Regions from separate parts of the Vibrio sp. JZG120 genome, predicted to be linked through region 1. Evidence: riboswitches for the same ligand, from Rfam matches in the RefSeq annotation. Region 1 holds a riboswitch; each other region holds the start of a gene.
The links. Region 1 has a riboswitch for thiamine pyrophosphate ahead of thiD (bifunctional hydroxymethylpyrimidine kinase/phosphomethylpyrimidine kinase). Riboswitches for the same ligand answer to the same signal wherever they lie in the genome.
Positions count from the first base shown of each region.

Region 2: it holds a riboswitch for thiamine pyrophosphate, as region 1 does, so the genes downstream of both, thiB (thiamine ABC transporter substrate binding subunit) here and thiD (bifunctional hydroxymethylpyrimidine kinase/phosphomethylpyrimidine kinase) in region 1, are expected to answer to the same signal.
Region 3: it holds a riboswitch for thiamine pyrophosphate, as region 1 does, so the genes downstream of both, thiC (phosphomethylpyrimidine synthase ThiC) here and thiD (bifunctional hydroxymethylpyrimidine kinase/phosphomethylpyrimidine kinase) in region 1, are expected to answer to the same signal.

Region 1 covers NZ_JBSRRK010000002.1:445,688-452,059, forward strand. Annotated here, with positions in the region: gene thiM (hydroxyethylthiazole kinase) at 1-578, opposite strand, end outside; gene tenA (thiaminase II) at 597-1,259, opposite strand; gene ACWPOD_RS07860 (ABC transporter substrate-binding protein) at 1,314-2,264, opposite strand; gene ACWPOD_RS07865 (ABC transporter permease) at 2,287-3,087, opposite strand; gene ACWPOD_RS07870 (ABC transporter ATP-binding protein) at 3,080-3,838, opposite strand; gene thiD (bifunctional hydroxymethylpyrimidine kinase/phosphomethylpyrimidine kinase) at 3,828-4,685, opposite strand; TPP riboswitch at 4,783-4,890, opposite strand; gene ACWPOD_RS07880 (TldD/PmbA family protein) at 5,203-6,372, shown strand, end outside.
Region 2 covers NZ_JBSRRK010000005.1:285,344-291,715, reverse strand. Annotated here, with positions in the region: gene thiP (thiamine/thiamine pyrophosphate ABC transporter permease ThiP) at 1-1,450, opposite strand, end outside; gene thiB (thiamine ABC transporter substrate binding subunit) at 1,492-2,484, opposite strand; TPP riboswitch at 2,556-2,692, opposite strand; gene ACWPOD_RS12900 (flavin prenyltransferase UbiX) at 2,730-3,365, opposite strand; gene mpl (UDP-N-acetylmuramate:L-alanyl-gamma-D-glutamyl-meso-diaminopimelate ligase) at 3,370-4,728, opposite strand; gene fbp (class 1 fructose-bisphosphatase) at 5,041-6,057, shown strand; gene ppa (inorganic diphosphatase) at 6,185-6,372, shown strand, end outside.
Region 3 covers NZ_JBSRRK010000021.1:29,048-35,419, reverse strand. Annotated here, with positions in the region: gene ACWPOD_RS22610 (multicopper oxidase family protein) at 1-853, shown strand, start outside; gene crcB (fluoride efflux transporter CrcB) at 978-1,361, shown strand; TPP riboswitch at 1,422-1,520, shown strand; gene thiC (phosphomethylpyrimidine synthase ThiC) at 1,685-3,625, shown strand; gene ACWPOD_RS22595 (thiamine phosphate synthase) at 3,625-5,040, shown strand; gene ACWPOD_RS22590 (HesA/MoeB/ThiF family protein) at 5,027-5,800, shown strand; gene thiS (sulfur carrier protein ThiS) at 5,839-6,093, shown strand; gene ACWPOD_RS22580 (thiazole synthase) at 6,099-6,372, shown strand, end outside.

The sequences.
Region 1 (6,372 bases):
GTTACGTATGGCATCATCTCGTGACCATTATTCAACTGGACGGTTTGCTCTTTTGTCACGATGTAGTCAGTTTCGCCGGAGATCACCACGCTCGCTCCATATTCTTCAATTAAGAAGTGAGCCGCCCCAAGGGCTGCATCACTACTGTCGAGTGCATCTACACCTTTGCTTTGCGCTTGCTCACCAGCGAGAGCAATGATTTCGGACGCATTACCACGAATGATTAACTTGTTTGCAAGGCGGGCGATTTCGCGCGAGGTTTCGGTACGTAGTGAACTTGCACCGCAACCGACAGGGTCGAGCACAACGATTTTACCGTTCGAGTTGGCTTGCTCGACGGCATAGCTCATGCGCGGCGTCCAAACGCTGTCTAGGGTGCCGATGTTGATCACCAAAGCGCCAGCAAACGACATCATTTCTGCCATTTCTTGCTTTGAATGCGCCATGATTGGCGAAGCACCGATAGCCAACAAAGCGTTCGCCGTGTTGTTCATCACCACGTAGTTGGTAATGTTCACGACTAAAGGCTTTTGCTGACGCACTGCGGTTAATGCTTGAGTGATTTGTTCTATTAACATGAGATTCTCCAATTAACCTTATTGCGCGTTTAGACCTTGTTGCCAAAACGCCACTTCCATACGCGTTGCGGTTTTGAAGACCTGAATTAGGTTTTGACCGCGCTGGCTGTGGATGTCTATTTCAGCCAGTAGCTGGTTAAAGTGTTCGGCCCCACTTGCCACGCCAGATTGGAACTCTTCACCGCCGTACAAGTTAATCCAACTTGCGTAAGGATTGCCTTCGAATACCGTGTTTTCATCTTCAATCAGCATTTTACCAATGACGGCGTAGCCGATGGAGCAAGGGGCGAGCGCGGCATACAAGTCAACTAAGTCGCCCGTCATTCCCGCATCCAATACGTAGCGCGTGTAAGCCACCGTGCCAAAATCTTCCGGCTCGTTTTCGAGATCAGATTCCGTCAATCCCCACTGACCGCAGTAGGTAACATGGTGGGCAATCTCTGAATCTAAAAGTGCATGTACACTTGGTAGTGCGCGGCGCATGTCGTCTAACGTACGTGCTTTGTAGATTGCCAGCGCATAAGCTCGCGCGTACTGTTTTAGGAATAAGAAATCTTGTTTCAAGTAATGCAGAAAACAAGGTTGAGCCAGTGTGCCTTTGGCCAATTGCTGCACGAAGGCATGCTCTGTGTATTCTTGCCAATCTTGGCGGCAAGCGTCGATCAAATCTTGGTATTTCATTATGGGTATCTCGTTATCAAAAGACCCTAGGCTGAGATCCTAAGGTCAGTAGAATTAGTCAAAGCTCGGTACGTAATCTTTCGCTTTTGGCAGTGTTTTGATGATTTTTTGTGAATACATGAACTCGGCGTAGTCGTCATAGCGTTTTAGATCGACTGCTGATGGGCGAAGCGCGAAACGAGTTAACGTGTCATTCCAAGCGCGTTGGTTGAGCTCGTTGTTTAGTGTGTCTGGCGAGTAAGCGACAAACTCTTTCCAAGACTCTTTAGGATGGTTGACGATGTAAGTGGTCGCTTGCTCCAGCGCTTTGTTGAACGCTTTGATAGCCGCTTTGTCATAGGTTTTTGCATTCGCCACAAACACCAGTTCGTCATACGCTGGTACGCCGTGTTCTTCTGGGAAGAAGGCTTTGGCTTTGTAGCCTTCTAGCGCAAGTTGGTTGGTTTCGAAGTTACGCAAGCCGCCCCAAATAGCGTCTACTTTACCGGATGCGAGAGAGGAAGAGAGAGCCCAACCGACGTTGATGATTTGCACGTCAGAAAACTTCACGTTCTCCTGCGTAAGCATGGTGCCGATTGTCGCCTCTTCGTTACCTGCGATAGCAATACCGATTTTCTTGCCTTTAAGGTCGCCAAGGTTATCGTTCTTACCGTTATCCAACACCATCAATGTGTTGAGGGGAGTAGCAATCAAGGTCGCAGAGCGAATTAATGGCAAGCCAGCCGCTACGTCGATGGTCAGGCTAGGTTGGTATGAAATCGCCATATCGACTTTGCCAGCCGCAACTAGTTTGGGTGGAGTGCTTGGGTCGGCGGGTTCTTGGATATTGACCTTCAAACCTTGCTGTTTAAAGTAGCCGCGCTCTTGTGCGATCACGATAGGGCCATGGTTCGGGTTAACGAACCAATCCAGCATTAAAGTAAGCTCCTTTTCGGCAGCAAGTACGTTAGTTGAAACGATTGAAGCGAGCAGAGCAGCAGCGCTCATAAGTTTGTTTTTATTCACGGGGTTCTTCCTTTTTCTTTCCCTATTTGTTTTCCCAGGGAATGGCTTTTTTCAGTAATTTGTCAGTAGTGAAATAGAGTGCGATAGACAGCGCGGCGAGGATAAACAGCGCCGCAAACATCTCATCAATGATCATGCGAGCGTTAGCTTGGAGCATCAGATAGCCCAAGCCTTCACTTGAGCCGACCCATTCACCTACCACGGCACCAATCGGCGCAATAACCACGGCAACGCGAATACCAGACGCTAACGTTGGTAGGGCGGCAGGTAGTTGAATATGGCGCAGTAATTGCCATTTCGATGCGCCCATGGTTTTGGCAAGATCGAGGTAACCAGTTGGTGTATTGCGTAAACCGTCGTAGCAACATGTCGTGACGGGGAAAAAGATGATGATCGCCGCCATTACTACTTTCGATGCGATGCCGTAACCGAGCCACAGCATCAACACGGGCGCGATAGCAAATACTGGAATGGCTTGGCTAGCGATAAGAATCGGCAATAGCCAGCGTTTGAGCGGCTCGAACATCAGCATTTGCAAAGCGAATAGCAAACCCATCGATAAGCCGAGTGCGAGGCCAAGTAGGATCTCTTGTGCCGTTACCCAAGTGTGTTTGAGTAGCACGTCGTATCGAGTGACTAATCTATCCAATACTTCAATTGGCGAAGGCAAGATGAAGCTTGGCATGTCAAACACCACTACAATGAGTTGCCACAAACCTAAGATCACGGCTGCGCTGATCAGCAGACGCAACGCCGGATGAGTTACGCGTTCCTTTTTACTAATACGCGCCGAAACGGAGTTGTACTGAGTCATATCACTCATAGTCTTTCTCCAACTGATCCAAAATCGCCTGCTGTAGCGCTGCGCACTCTCCATCGAGAGATCTTGGTGGCTTGGAGTCCGGAACAACCAAGTGCTGCGCTTGAGCAGGCGTGCCTTGCAACACATAGAGTTGGTGTGACAATCGCACCGCTTCTTGTGGGTCGTGCGTAATCAAGACAACGGTTTTGTCCTTTAGTAGCTCGGCTGAGAGAGTTTGCAATTTGTGGCGAGTCACGGCGTCCAATGCCGAGAAAGGTTCATCCATCAAAACCAAAGGTTTGTCTTGCATCAGAGTGCGAGCAAGGGCTACGCGTTGTCGCATACCTCCAGAGAGTTGAGCGGGTTTGGCGTTAGCATAATCAGCCAACCCAACGTGCTCTAATAAGTTGAGAGCACGTTGTTTATCATCCGCTGAATTTGAGTTGGCGTGAGAAAAGCGCGAGCTAAGGCAGACGTTATCCAGCACGTTAAGCCACGGTAGCAATAAATCCTGCTGAGCCATGTAAGCGATACGGTCATGCAGTGCGGCGCCATCGGTTGTGATGAGTTCGCCATGCCAGTCAACTTGGTTATCCAGTAGGCCAGCTAAGTAACGCAATATCGTGGTTTTTCCGCAGCCACTTCGCCCGAGTAATACCGTCCATTGACCGATAGGAATGACCATGTTCACTTTCGCTAAAGTCGGTGTTTGGCTGTCTTTGTATTGCAAACTGGCGTCGGAAAGCTGAATGCCAATCGCGTTAGCGAACATAAGTATGACCCGAAAAAAAGTGATTCACAGGGCCGTGACCTTTACCGACATCCAATTCATCAGCGTGTGCGATAGCTTGGCTGATGTACTGCTTACCAAGGTGCACTGCTTTGTGTAGGTTGTTGCCTTGGCTAAGGTAAGACGCAATGGCGGAAGACAGTGTACAGCCCGTACCGTGGGTGTTTTTGGTCGGAAAACGCTTGGCGCTGATTAACTCGGCACAGTCTTGCATGATCAGCAGATCGTTGCTGTTTTCATTTTCTTCAAGATGACCGCCTTTGAGCAGAATAGCTTTGGCACCAAGTGCACGAAGGTCGGTAATCATATCGTTCATTTCAGATTCTGATTGAGGCACTGGCTTACCCGTCAATGCTGCACCTTCTGGCAGGTTAGGAGTGATGATGTCTGCCAGTGGAATTAACTCTTCTTTTAATGTGCTGATTGCCGACTGTTCCAGTAATAGATCGCCGCTGGTGGCCACCATTACAGGGTCAATCACGAGGTGTTTTGGCTGGTATTGTTTAATTTTGTCTGCAACAACTTTGATGATGTTGGAGTCGGCTAGCATGCCCACTTTGACTGCAACGATGTTGAGGTCGGTAAATACTGCATCAAGTTGGCTCTCTACATGGTCGAGAGGAATGGGGAAAATCGCAGAAACGCCTTGGGTATTTTGCGAAGTAATCGCCGTGATTACCGAGCAAGCAAAACTGCCGGTTGCGGACATCGCTTTGATGTCGGCTTGAATACCTGCACCGCCACCACTGTCTGAGCCCGCGATGGTCAATACGATAGGGGTAGGCAAGGCTGGCGTGTGATGTGAATGAGGTTGTGATTGCTGCGTCATGGTCGCTCCTACTACAAGACGTATAGGAACTGACTTTGACCGTTGCAGATAGATCGATTTTTCGATCGCTATCGCTTACCTAAGAGGGGCGGCGAAAGGCAAAGTGCGCATAGTTCCCTACGTCAGTGCTAACTGAATCAGGTTCAACGGGTCTCGAATCTCGATCTCAGCCAACGCTTATCGCGTGGCCCCCCGACTATTTCGCTCGGATGATAGCAGGACCATTGCGGAAGGGATACGTTTTTTGAGAGTAATTATTATTGAGTATTCAATTATGCGAGGTGAGTGATAGGGTAAGCATCTAAATGGTTCGTCGTGTGGAATTTACTAGTGCAACGCTCTGGTGAAAGAGCTGAACCTGGAATATTTAATAAATAATCGTGGTCTCGCTAAGCAAGGATTAGCACAAAACAAGGTTAAAAAACTGTTAAAATTTAACGCGTTGCCAATTTAACTTTGTTGAACTTTTCGACAGTTAATTAGGAAGGCTAAGACGATCATCGAGCAAGGAGACTTCATGCTTAATTCTGCAACAGCGAAGTCAGTGATCGATCATGCTCTCTTTTTAGGGGCTGATTTCGCTGAACTATTCGTTGAACATCATCAAACTAACACCGTCCAGATCGCATCTGGTGAGGTGGACAAGATCAATTCGGGGATTGATTTTGGTATCGGTATTCGCCTCTTCTTCGGTCACAAAGTGCTTTATGGATACACCAATAGCACGGACGAAGCCGAGCTAAAACGCGTAACCTCATTGCTTGCGGCAAAAGACAAGCGTGAGCAAATCGCGTCAGCAGGTTCTTTAAATTTGAACCGCTACCCAATCCAACACGGTTGCCGCATGCCGTTAAGTCAGGATGCCAACTTAGATTCAAAAATCGCGTTTCTATTGAAAGTTGACCAAGCTGCGCGTGCAGAAAGTGAGTACATCAGCCAGTTCATTGGTAGTGTGCTTCAGCGCGAGCAGCAAGTGTCTATCTTCAACTCAGAAGGTTTGCATGTAGACGATACGCGTCACTACATTCGTGTGGCGGGTAACACCGTTGCTCAAAAAGGTAATGAGCAGTCTTCTGGTATGGAAGGTCCTGGCGCTCTTGCTGGTTGGGAGTTCAGCGAACAACTTGATTCGAAAGAGCTGGGTCAAACTATCGCGCAGCAAGCGTTAGTGAAACTTGGCGCGGATGCTTGTCCATCGGGTGAAATGCCAGTGGTAATTGGTAACGGCTTTGGCGGCGTTATCTTCCATGAAGCGTGTGGTCACTTACTCGAAACCACTTCGGTTGCGAAGAAAGCGTCCGTATTCCACGACAAAATGGGCGAAATGGTTGCTCACACTGCAGTGAATGCTGTCGATGATGGCACCATGACCAACGAATGGGGCTCGATTCATGTTGATGACGAAGGCATGAAGACTCAGCGAACTCAATTGATCAAAGACGGTAAGCTAACCAGCTTTATGGTCGATAAAATGGGTGGCATGAAGACAGGTTATGAGCCTACGGGTTCTGGTCGTCGTCAGAACTACAAGTTCGCACCAACCTCGCGGATGCGTAACACCTTTATCGAAGAAGGCGAGCATTCACTTGACGACATGCTGGCAGGTATCGAACGTGGTATCTATGCGAAGAAGATGGGCGGCGGCTCGGTTCAACCGGGAACGGGCGAGTTTAACTTTGCTGTTCGT
Region 2 (6,372 bases), on a different contig from region 1:
AAGTGCGGAACTCTTGCCCGCCAAACAACGCGATAGCACTTAAATCGCCAATCGCAAACATAAAGCTGATCGCAAACGCATGTGCGAATGGCTTGCGCAGCGCCTGCCACTCCACCACTTTAAAGCGTTGCCAGCCACGCATGCCTAAGCTGGCACACAGATACTGGTATTGCTGCTCGATGTGCAGTATTGGCTGTGCCAGCGTTTTGATCACGTAAGGCAAAGCCATCAAACCATTTACCAAAATCACAACAAAAAACGCCAAGCTAAAAACATCGGTAAATGATCGCAACAGCAAGAATAATCCGGTGCTAATCACCAAACCCGGCGTCACCAAAATAATGGTGCCGATTAGCTCAATCTGATCGGCTCGCGTATTTTTGTACTGCAATCGCCAACGGCGACTGGTCAACAATATAGACACGCCCGCAGCGACCGCAAGCGCACTGGCTAACCCTGCCACTTTGAGTGAGTTAGATAACGCAGACCAAAAACGTTCATCGGTTAAAACCGTCCAAACTTGTTGGTTGATGCCACTCAGTAACACCATCAATAACGGTGGTATCACCAGTAAAAAGGCACCTATGATCCAAAAGCTATCCCAAGCTTTTGACCACCCATGATCCTTCGTTAAATATTGCTGTACCGATGTGCTGCCAGCACTGATAGAAACAGGCTTTGTTAACTTCTGCACTCCAATGGCAAGCAGTCCACATAACAGCATCTGCCACAGCGCCAATAACGCCCCAGCTTGTAAATCAAAATCAAACTTAATCGCTTGGTAAATGGCCAATTCAATGGTGGTAGATTTTGGCCCGCCCCCCAATGCCATTACAGTGGCGAAACTGGTGAAGCACAGCATAAATACCAAACCACAAACGTGGGGAAGTTGCTGTCTTAAACGCGGCCATTCCACCCAACGAAACTTATTCCAATGGTTCATACCTAAATGCGCACACAGCTTATGTTGCTCGGCAGGAATAGATTCTAATGCTTGCAACAGCAAGCGCGCCGCGTAAGGTAAATTAAAGAACACATGGGCGAGTAAAATGCCGTTCAAACCGTAAATAGAAAATGGCAGTTTGCTATCGAAACTCTGTAGCCACTGCGCTAACAAACCGCTGTTGCCATAAATCGCTAACAGCCCGAAAACACCAACCAAAACAGGCAAAACTAGCGTCGATGCAAACAGCTTAAGCAGTAATGACTTACCCCAAAATTGGCGACGTGAAAGCGCGTGCGCAACTGGAATGGCAAAGCCAACACTGAGCAATGTGGAAAGAAAAGCTTGGTAGAAGCTGAACTTGGTGACATGTTGATAATACGGGTCGTCCCATACCACAGACACATCAAGTGAAGGGGCTTGAACAATCAAAGCACCTAGGGCAGAAACAACAAAGGTCGCGATGATCATCGCGACCCCTAAACCTATTTTTGGAACAGAATTCAAAGGTAAAACCTATCTCATTCAGATGAGGGGTGGAACGTCAGCTAAAACGTCAGTGCGCTTTGCCATTCGCGAATCCAAGACTTACGCATTTTTGCCACTTCATCAGCACTAAAGCTCAACGACTTGTTTGGAACGCTCAAGGTTTCAAAACCTTCAGGTAACTCAACGTCAGTAACAGGGTACATCCAGTTACCCGTTGGCATCGCTGACTGGAACTCATCACTTAAAATGAAATTCATAAATTGATCAGCAAGTTCTGAATTTTTTGCCCCTTTCACTTTAGCGGCGACTTCAACTTGCATGTAGTGACCTTCAGCAAAATTCGCCGTCGCAAACTTTGAATCGTTTTCCGCAATTAAGTGGTACGCAGGTGACGTAGTGTAAGAAAGCACTAAGTCCGACTCGCCGTTAAGGAACATGGAATACGCTTCTGACCAACCTTTCGTGACCGTTACGGTTTTGCTCGCTAGCTTCTGCCACGCTTGCGTCACATCGTCTCCATAGATGGATTTCATCCACAGCATCAAGCCTTGGCCCGGCGTTGACGTACGCGGATCTTGATAAATCACTTTCAAATCATCGCGCGTTTCCACCAGCTCTTTCATGCTTTTCGGCGGATTAGCCAGTTTCTCTGTGTTGTACACAAATGCGAAGTAGCCGTAATCGTACGGTACAAACGTCGTGTCGCTCCAACCATTTGGTAACACTGTGTTGGCCGTATCCACATTGTGCTCGGTAAGCAGACCGGTTTTCTTTGCTTCTGCCATCAGGTTGTTATCCAGACCTAACACGATGTCGGCTTTGCTATTACCGCCTTCAAGACGAAGACGATTCAGGATCGACACACCATCGTCCAACGCCACGAAGTTAACGTCACAGCCACATTTTGCTTCAAAAGCTTGCTCGATTTTAGGACCCGGCCCCCAATCTGCGGCAAAAGAATCGTAGGTATAAATAGTTAATGGGTTTTCAGCAGCAAACGCTGAAGTAGAGGTAATTGCAGCTAAGGCAATCAGACTTGAAGTGGTTTTCACTGCTCGCTCTCCATGAGTATTTCAGAGAAATAAGTTGAGCGGCACAGGGTTGAGGCGGCTATTAAGGACTTCCAATATCCAGACTCAATTCCTACGCCAGCATTATCTGGTTCAGGTAATACGGGTCCCTAGTTAAGAACTTAGGTCTCAGCGCCCAAATGCATTGATTGACTCAATGCTAAATGGGTTTGCTCCCCGATGAGTTGGATGGATTGTAAAGGTATTTGAGTGGTTACACAATCAGCTCACGAACGCTGGTCATAACCCCAACGAGGCACTAAACCTTGCTCAATACCTAAGTGGTCGAGAATTCTCGCCACCATAAAATCCACTAAGTCTTCAATGCTCTTCGGCTGATGATAGAAGCCCGGAGCCGCTGGCATGATGGTCACGCCCATTTGCGACAGTTTGTGCATGTTCTCCAGATGCAGCGTTGAGAATGGTGTTTCGCGAACCACGAGCAACAGCTGCCCGCGCTCTTTCATTACTACATCAGCGGCCCGTTCGATCAAGTTGTCCGACATACCGTGTGCTATGGCCGCAACGCTTCCCGCAGAGCATGGGCAAACCACCATTTGTTTGGGCGCTGCAGAACCAGACGCAACCGGCGAGAACCAATCGTCTTTACCGCAAACGGTGATGTTATTTGGATCACAGTTGAGATGTTCCACCAGCGCTTGCTTTGCGGCTTCTGGGCCACTTGGCAACTTAAGATTGTGTTCGGTTGCCATCACGACACGAGCCGCCGAAGAGATCAGAACGTAGACATGATAATCCGCCGCGACCAAACATTCTAAAAGGCGCAGACCATAAGGTGCACCAGATGCTCCAGTTAACGCTAAAGTGATGGCTTTTTCTGCTTGCTGCTGTTTGTTTTGCATAAAATCAGGCTTTTTGTTTAAGTTGCTCGAGGATCTTGCCGTGAATACCGCCAAAGCCACCATTACTCATCACGAGGATTTGGTCACCTGGCTGCGCACGTTCAACGATTTTCGCTACAAAGTTATCGATGTCAGCGTCAACAAAAGCAGGTTGCTGACATTGTTCCGCGATATCTTGCACCGACCATTCGATGTTGTCTGGTTGGAATAAGAACACTTCATCTGCGCTGTGTAGCGAATCCGCGAGTGTGTTTTTGTGCACGCCGCGCTTCATAGTGGCAGAACGAGGTTCCAACACGGCAAGAATGCGTTTTTCGCCTACCTTGTTACGCAAACCACCGACGGTGAGTTCAATTGCCGTTGGGTGATGCGCAAAATCATCGTAAACCGTCACACCTTGCTCTTCACCTTTTAACTCAAGACGGCGCTTGGTGTTAATGAAACGGCCCAGAGCCTGACACGCAAGCTCCGGCGTTACGCCAACGTGTCGCGCCGCGGCAATCGCCATCAGTGCATTATCAACGTTATGATCACCCACCAAATCCCATTCGACGGTACCGACCTTCTCGCCTTGCAGAGCAACTTCAAATTTTGAGCCATCGACCACTAATTTGTGCGCTTGCCAGTCGCCATCAACACCTGAAAACTGCTTTTCTGTCCAGCAACCACGCTCTAATACATCCGCCAAAGCTTGGTCTTGCTTCGGAGCTAAGATTAAGCCATTGCCGGGAACCGTTCGCACTAAATGATGGAATTGGCGCTTGATCGCCTCTAGATCATCGAAGATGTCAGCATGATCAAACTCAAGGTTGTTCATGATTAAGGTTCGAGGATGGTAGTGCACAAACTTAGAACGCTTATCGAAAAAAGCACTGTCATATTCGTCCGCTTCAACGACAAAAAACATGCTTTCGCCCAAACGAGCAGAGACTCCAAAGTTACCAAGAACTCCACCAACTAGGAAACCAGGTTGATAACCGCAGTCTTCGAGTATCCAAGCCAGCATGCTCGACGTGGTCGTTTTACCGTGTGTACCCGATACCGCCAATACCCAGCGATCGTGCAGCAAAAACTCGTTGAGCCACTGCGGACCAGAGGTGTAGCGCATGTTGGTATTGAGCACATGTTCAACACATGGGTTACCGCGGCTCATGGCATTACCGATCACCACAAGGTCTGGTTGAGGGTCGAGTTGAGACGGGTCGAAGCCTTCAATAATTTCAATACCTTGAGACTCAAGCAACGTGCTCATCGGTGGGTAAACGTTGGCATCAGAACCAGTGACTTTATGCCCTAATTGGCGCGCTAAAATCGCAGCGCCGCCCATAAATGTGCCACAGATACCCAAGATATGAATGTGCATAAACTAAACCTTGTAATGCGTTCTTTAATGCTTTCATTATCGCGATCACAACCAGAAAAGCGAGAGACTTTAGCCTTCTTCTTGCAGTCCCTTTCACAAATATGACAAGGTTGAACACAGACTGTACAACCTCTTGCTTACTGATGAATCCCTCAAACAAGTCTACAAATAAATTGAGATCTCAAACAGTTACTTCATTACCATTAAAAAGATCTGCGACTTAAACTTACATCCAGCGCAATCGTTTAACATCCATAAAGAGATGCTCACTTGCGCACTACCCCCAATGAAATGAAAATGTAAGGATTAACCATGTCAGGACTGCGCACCCTAGGCGAGTTCATTGTCGAAAAACAAGCGGATTTCCCCCACGCTAGCGGTGATCTATCATCCCTTTTAGCCTCCATTCGTTTAGCTGCAAAAATCGTTAACCGCGAAATCAACGCAGCGGGTCTCGGTGATATCACTGGTGCTGTAGGCACGGAAAATGTCCAAGGTGAAGACCAGCAAAAGCTCGATGTTTACGCGAACGATAAGTTCAAAGCCGCGCTTGAAGCTCGTGACCAAGTGTGTGGCGTTGCCAGTGAGGAAGAAGACGAAGCGGTTGCTTTCAACAAAGAGCTCAACCAAAACGCCAAATATGTGGTACTGATGGACCCACTTGATGGTTCTTCTAACATCGATGTGAACGTCTCTGTCGGTACTATCTTCTCTATTTATCGCCGTGTTTCACCTATTGGCACGCCAGCGACAGAAGAAGATTTCCTTCAGCCTGGTCATAAGCAAGTTGCCGCTGGTTACGTGATTTACGGTTCATCAACCATGTTGGTTTACACCACGGGTAACGGCGTAAACGGCTTTACTTACGACCCATCTATCGGCAGCTTCTGCCTTTCTCATGAAAACATGATGATTCCAGAAGAAGGCAAGATTTATTCGATCAACGAAGGTAACTACATTCGCTTCCCTCAAGGGGTGAAGAAGTACATCAAGTACTGCCAAGAGAATGTGCCAGAAGACGGTCGTCCATACACTTCGCGCTACATTGGCTCATTGGTTGCTGATTTCCACCGCAACTTACTGAAAGGTGGTATCTACCTTTACCCTAGTACGCAAAGCCATCCACAGGGCAAACTGCGTCTGCTTTATGAATGTAACCCAATGGCGTTCTTAATTGAGCAAGCGGGCGGTATTGCATCAGACGGCGTCAATCGCATCATGGATATCAAACCAACCGAATTGCACCAACGTGTGCCTTTCTTTGTTGGTTCTAAGAACATGGTTCGCAAAGTTGAAGAGTTCCTTGAACTGCACCGCGACGAAGAATAATTTCAGACCTTTGTCCAACGCGGCAGGTGTTTACCTGCCGCGTTTTTGTCGCTAAAGTGAAACGCGAATTTATCATCAGATGAAGCCGCTTCTGTGTGACTCATCGTTAATGAAAAGGAATATTCTAATGAGCTTAAACCATGTGCCAGCAGGCAAGTCGCTGCCTGAAGATATCTATGTCGTGATCGAAATTCCTGCAAATGCAGATCCAATCAAGTACGAAGTAGATAAAGACTCTGGTGCGGTATTTGTCGACCGTTTCATGTCTGCACCGATGTTCTACCCATGTAACTATGGCTACGTGAACAATACGCT
Region 3 (6,372 bases), on a different contig from region 1:
AGGACAGTGGAAGAATCTAATGGTGCCGCGCTTGAGTGCACGTATGGGAACGCCAGGAGAGTGGAGTGGCGTCAATGGTATTCATGAGCCTGTTTATACGCTGAAGCAGAACGCGACTACGCGATTAAGAATTGCTAATGTCGATAACACCATTACCTATCCGATCGCGATTGAAGGCACAGAGGCTTGGGTTATTGCCATCGATGGCAATCCAGTTAAAACGCCTTATAGGCTCACTCAACACAAAATTGGTCCGGGAATGAGATTGGATATCGGATTGATTGCTCCGAAGGCTGGAGAGCGTGTTTATGTGCGTCAAATGAAAGGGCGCTTCCCATTCTCTTTGTGTGAGTTTGAAGTTGTTGAGTCTGACCTGCCAAGCAACAAGAAACTGTCTTTATTGCCTCTCAACCCTGTGCCTGATCTTGATTTGGAAAATGCGGAGCAAATCGATTATGTGTTTGAATGGGAGGGGGCGATCACTCCTGCCGATAAATCGGGCAAAGCGATACCTAAATTCTGGCTGATGAACAAACGAGCTTGGGAGGGAATGAGTAAAGATAATATCCCAGAACCACTTTCAAAATTGGAACTTGGAAAAACCTATATCTTCAATTTGAAGAACGTTACTCAATATCATCATCCTATTCATCTTCATGGGCATACATTTACTGTTCTTGAGTTAGATGGCAAGAAACTTGACGAACCGTTCCATACCGATACGGTTTTACTTGGAAAAAATGGCAGTGCCAAAGCTGCCTTTGTTGCTAACAACCCTGGACGTTGGATGTATCACTGCCATGTTATTGAGCATATGAAAACCGGTTTGATGGGGTATATTGAAGTAAAGTGACTCCTGTAACTTTTTTAATCTCAGTGTGTTTTAAATGCAATACGTTGTCGAATTCTAAAATTTCACCATCAATATCGCTTTAGTTTTGGTTACAATATCGTCATCAATAGTGTTGGGGGGAATTATGGGACAGTTTTCCATTCTTGGTTTTATTGCGCTAGGTGGTGCTTTTGGTGCGTGTTCTCGTTACTTGATATCTGAACTGTGTATCATTTTATTGGGGCGTGGTTTTCCATACGGTACGTTAACCGTTAATGTGGTTGGTTCATTTATAATGGGCTTGTTGATTGCTGCGTTCGACAATGAACTGTTGGCAACAGAACCTTGGCGACAAGTGATTGGTTTGGGATTTTTAGGGGCACTGACGACGTTTTCCACCTTTTCTATGGATAATGTTTTACTTATGCAGCAAGGTGCATTTCTTAAGATGGGGTTAAATATTTTATTAAATGTGGTGCTGAGCATCTCTGCTGCGTGGTTCGGTTTCCAATTATTGATGCGCAGCTAGCAAAGTAGTTAAAAATTAAACAGGTCGGCTTGGTTTAACCAGGCCGTTTTTATATACTGATATCACTTGTCGGAGTGCCATAAGGCTGAGACCGTTAATTCGGGATCCGTTGAACCTGATCAGATTAGAATCTGCGAAGGGAACAAGAGAAGATATTTATACCGGAGTTCTTTCTGGTTGACCTATCAAATAGTCGAATGTTGTTATAGGCAAATTACTTAAGCTTTATTTAGCCTTAATTTGACTCCTCTTGTCGCATCTATCCGCCAAGCATTTTTATCCAATTACTTTTTATCTAGTATAACAAAGCAAGGAAAAATGCTATGTCGAGTCGCAAACAAGCGAGACTGGAAGCAAAACAGTTCATTGAAACACTCTCGGTACAGCCGTACCCAAATTCCACAAAAGTATATGTAGAAGGCTCACGTCCAGATGTTCGTGTACCTATGCGTGAAATAGCGCTAGCAGATAGTCTGATTGGTGGCACAAAAGAAGCGCCTATTTTCGAGCCAAATGAAGCCGTCCGAGTCTACGATACGTCAGGTGTTTATACTGATCCGAACTACGATATTGACCTTTATAGTGGCCTACCAAAGCTAAGAGAAAGCTGGATTGAAGAACGCGGTGACACAGAGTTACTCGATGAAGTAAGCTCGGTGTACACCAAAGAACGCTTAGAAGACGAAACACTAGACGAGCTTCGTTACGGTAATCTACCACGTATTCGACGTGCCAAAGATGGGCAGTGCGTCACTCAGCTGCACTATGCTCGCAAAGGCATTATTACCCCAGAAATGGAATTCATCGCGCTGCGTGAAAACATGGGTCGTGCCAAGTACCGTGATGATGTACTGAATCAACAGCATCCTGGTCAAAGCTTTGGAGCGAATCTTCCAAAAGACATTACCGCCGAGTTTGTTCGCAAAGAAGTTGCCGAAGGTCGAGCGATTATCCCTTCTAATATCAACCACCCAGAATCCGAACCAATGATCATTGGACGTAACTTTTTGGTCAAAGTGAACGCCAATATCGGTAACTCATCGGTGACGTCTTCGATTGAGGAAGAAGTTGAGAAGCTCGTTTGGGCGACACGCTGGGGTGGGGATACCGTTATGGATCTCTCTACTGGACGTAACATCCACGAAACTCGCGAGTGGATTCTGCGTAACAGCCCGGTTCCGATCGGTACCGTACCTATGTATCAAGCGCTTGAGAAAGTGAATGGAGTTGCCGAAAACCTTAACTGGGAAGTGATGCGCGATACTCTGATTGAGCAAGCAGAGCAGGGCGTTGATTACTTCACTATCCATGCCGGTTTACTACTTCGCTATGTGCCAATGACTGCAAAGCGTGTTACTGGCATCGTCTCTCGTGGTGGTTCTATCATCGCGAAATGGTGTTTAGCGCATCACCAAGAAAGCTTCTTATACACCCACTTCCGAGAGATCTGTGAAATCTGTGCCAAGTATGATGTGGCACTTTCTCTCGGTGATGGTCTGCGCCCTGGTTCGGTTGCCGATGCTAATGACGAAGCGCAATTTGCGGAGCTTCGTACTCTTGGTGAGTTGACTAAGGTTGCGTGGGAATACGACGTACAGGTCATTATCGAAGGTCCTGGCCATGTTCCAATGCACATGATCAAAGAGAACATGGAAGAGCAGCTAGAGCACTGCCATGAAGCTCCGTTCTACACCCTTGGTCCACTGACGACAGACGTCGCTCCTGGTTACGACCATATTACGTCAGGAATTGGCGCTGCCATGATTGGCTGGTATGGCTGTGCGATGCTTTGCTACGTAACTCCTAAAGAGCATCTTGGCTTACCAAACAAAGAAGATGTGAAAGTAGGCATGATCACTTATAAGCTTGCTGCGCACGCCGCTGATTTGGCTAAGGGACACCCAGGTGCACAAGTTCGTGATAACGCGCTTTCTAAAGCTCGCTTCGAGTTCCGCTGGGAAGACCAATTCAACTTGTCACTCGACCCAGAAACCGCGCGCGCTTTCCATGATGAAACCTTGCCTCAAGAGTCAGGAAAAGTTGCTCACTTCTGTTCGATGTGTGGACCAAAGTTCTGCTCGATGAAGATTTCGCAAGAGGTTCGAGAGTACGCGAAAGACACTGAGCAAGTTGCTGCGGACCAAGCTATCTCGATCAAAATGCTGGATGATCCTCTCGAAGGGATGCGTCAGAAATCGCAAGAATTTAGAGAGTCAGGTTCTGAGTTATACCACCCAGCAGCACATGCCGAGGTAAGTGATTAATGAGCAAAATCCTTATTCCGTCATCATTGATTGAACTAACAGGTTTAGTTCAGCAATGTTTGTTGTTGGCGAAAGAACAGGGTTTTAGCATTGAAGACATTGAGTTGGGTGTGAGCCCAACTCAATCTATTCAGCTTGTTCGCGACCAACAGACTACACATATAACGACTGATCTTATTGATGGACATAACTCTGAGCATGAGAGTTCATTTGTGCTTTATTACCGTTCTTCTTTATCGGTAGAAGTGTGCGCAAAGCAACCGTCGAAAGCGATTTACATTGGTATTGCTGATACTCAAGTTTCCGATGAAAATGAGAAAGTGCTTCAGCTTGATATCTGGCGTCACCCACTTAACGACGAAGTGAGAGCGCTTTCCGTTAAGTCCAAACCCAACGCAATGTTCGATCCCGAACATCATCTTGCTTGGACAGTAACGCTGACAGTACTCGACTTTCCTATCGAAGATGCGTTAACACTTGCTCGAGGAATGCTAACTCAACAAGCGAATGTTTCACGTGAAACACTATTGAATGATAACCTTGATGAGGGACGATCTACTAAGTGGGCTGACCAATTTGATGATTTCCCGACACCTGTACTGGAAGATAACCGACTCGGTATTCAAGTTGGTTGGTCAGCACAAGGAGAGAGCGTTAACTTTCCAACTCTAACTAAGCAAAGTCTAGGGCTCTACCCAGTCGTTGATGATGTTGCTTGGATTGAGCGTCTACTGCCTTTAGGCATCAACACTATTCAACTACGAATCAAGAACCCACAACAAGCCGATGTGGAACAACAGATCATTCGAGCAATTGAGCTAGGTCGTCAATATCAAGCACAAGTGTTCATCAATGACTATTGGCAGTTGGCAATCAAGCATGACGCTTATGGCGTTCACCTAGGACAAGAAGACATAGAAGAGTCGAATTTGGCTCTGCTAACCAAAGCCGGCATTCGTCTTGGTCTTTCTACGCATGGTTATTACGAACTACTGCGCATCGTACAAATTCATCCTAGCTACATCGCGCTAGGGCATATTTTCCCAACCACCACAAAACAGATGCCATCGAAACCACAAGGTTTGGTGCGCTTGGCACTGTATCAAAAACTGATTGATAGCATTCCTTATGGAAACACAGAGTCGGTTTTCCGTCCTGCAAAAGACAAAGCAGGTAGTGACTATGTACTTGGCTTTCCGACGGTCGCGATTGGTGGCATTGACCAATCTAATGCAGACCAAGTTTGGCAAACAGGTGTTTCTAGTTTGGCAGTTGTGCGAGCTATTACCTTGGCAGAATCACCTCAGTCCGTTATCGAGTTTTTTGCACAACTGATGAAGGAAAGACAGCTAACGTTTACTGATCAGAATAGTGAATTGGCGCATACCAAGAGAGGCGAGCATGCTCACGGATAAGCAGTTCCTTCGCTATCAACGCCAAGTCGCTCTGCCTGAAATTGCTGAAGGTGGGCAAGAGCGTTTGAGTAAATCGCATGTGCTAATCATCGGTTGTGGTGGGTTAGGAAGCGCAGCGAGTTTGTACTTGGCATCAGCGGGTGTTGGTAAATTGGTTGTGGTTGATGATGATGAAGTTGATAGCAGTAACCTACAACGTCAGATCATTTATCGTGAGCAAGACCTCCAAGTTGCGAAAACAAAAGCGACTGTAAAGCAACTTACTGAACTTAATTCTATGGTCCAAGTTCGTGCTCTCAATAAGCGATTAGACAAAGCACAGCTGCAGCTTGAGGTGATGCTAGCGGATGTGGTGCTGGACTGCACCGATAACATGCCAACGCGCCAGCTAATTAACCAAGTTTGTTTCGAGCAAAATACGCCGCTCATCTCGGCGGCGGCAATTGGTTGGCAAGGGCAATTCGCTGTTTTTGATTACCAAACACCAAGTGAACAAGAAGCGCAGAGTAAAGCGTGTTACCGCTGTTTGTATCCGTTCGATGAATTACCGCAAACGCAAAAATGCAGTGAGAGCGGTGTCGTCGGTCCGGTGGTGGGGACACTTGGTAACTACCAAGCGATAGCGGCAATTCAAAAACTGGCGACGGGAAAGTTTCATGTTGAGACTGCCAAGTTGCATCTGTTTGATGGATTGAAACTGCAATGGCAAACCATGGCGATAAGCAAAGACAAACAGTGCCAAGTGTGTGCTCAGATTTAGCTTACGAGTAATGGACAGAATTAAGAGAGTTGGAAGCAATGACGTTATCAGAACAACAAGCACCACAAATGACCGCTGCTGACTTAGATATGATCACTATTGTCATCAATGACCAGTCACATCAAGTTGCCAGTGAGTCGAATCTACAGCAAATCATTAGTCAATTTGCGTTGCCTGAAATGGGCTGTGTTTTTGCAATTAATAACCATGTTGTGCCGCGCAGTGAGTGGGCTAGCACAGTTCTTTCACAGGGAGATAGCATCTCTTTGTTTCAAGCGATCGCAGGGGGTTAAAGTCGATGCTTAAAATTGGTGATAAACAATTCGAATCAAGACTGTTCACGGGAACAGGGAAGTTTGCCAACAGCCGATTAATGGCAGAAGCGATTCAAGTGTCGGGATCTCAACTTGCGACCATGGCGTTGAAGCGTGTGGATGTGAACGACCAACAAGACGATATTTTGCTGCCGTTAGTACAAGCGGGGGTGAACTTATTGCCGAACACCTCAGGTGCAAAGAATGCTAAAGATGCTGTGTTTGCAGCACAATTGGCGCGAGAAGCGTTAGGTACAA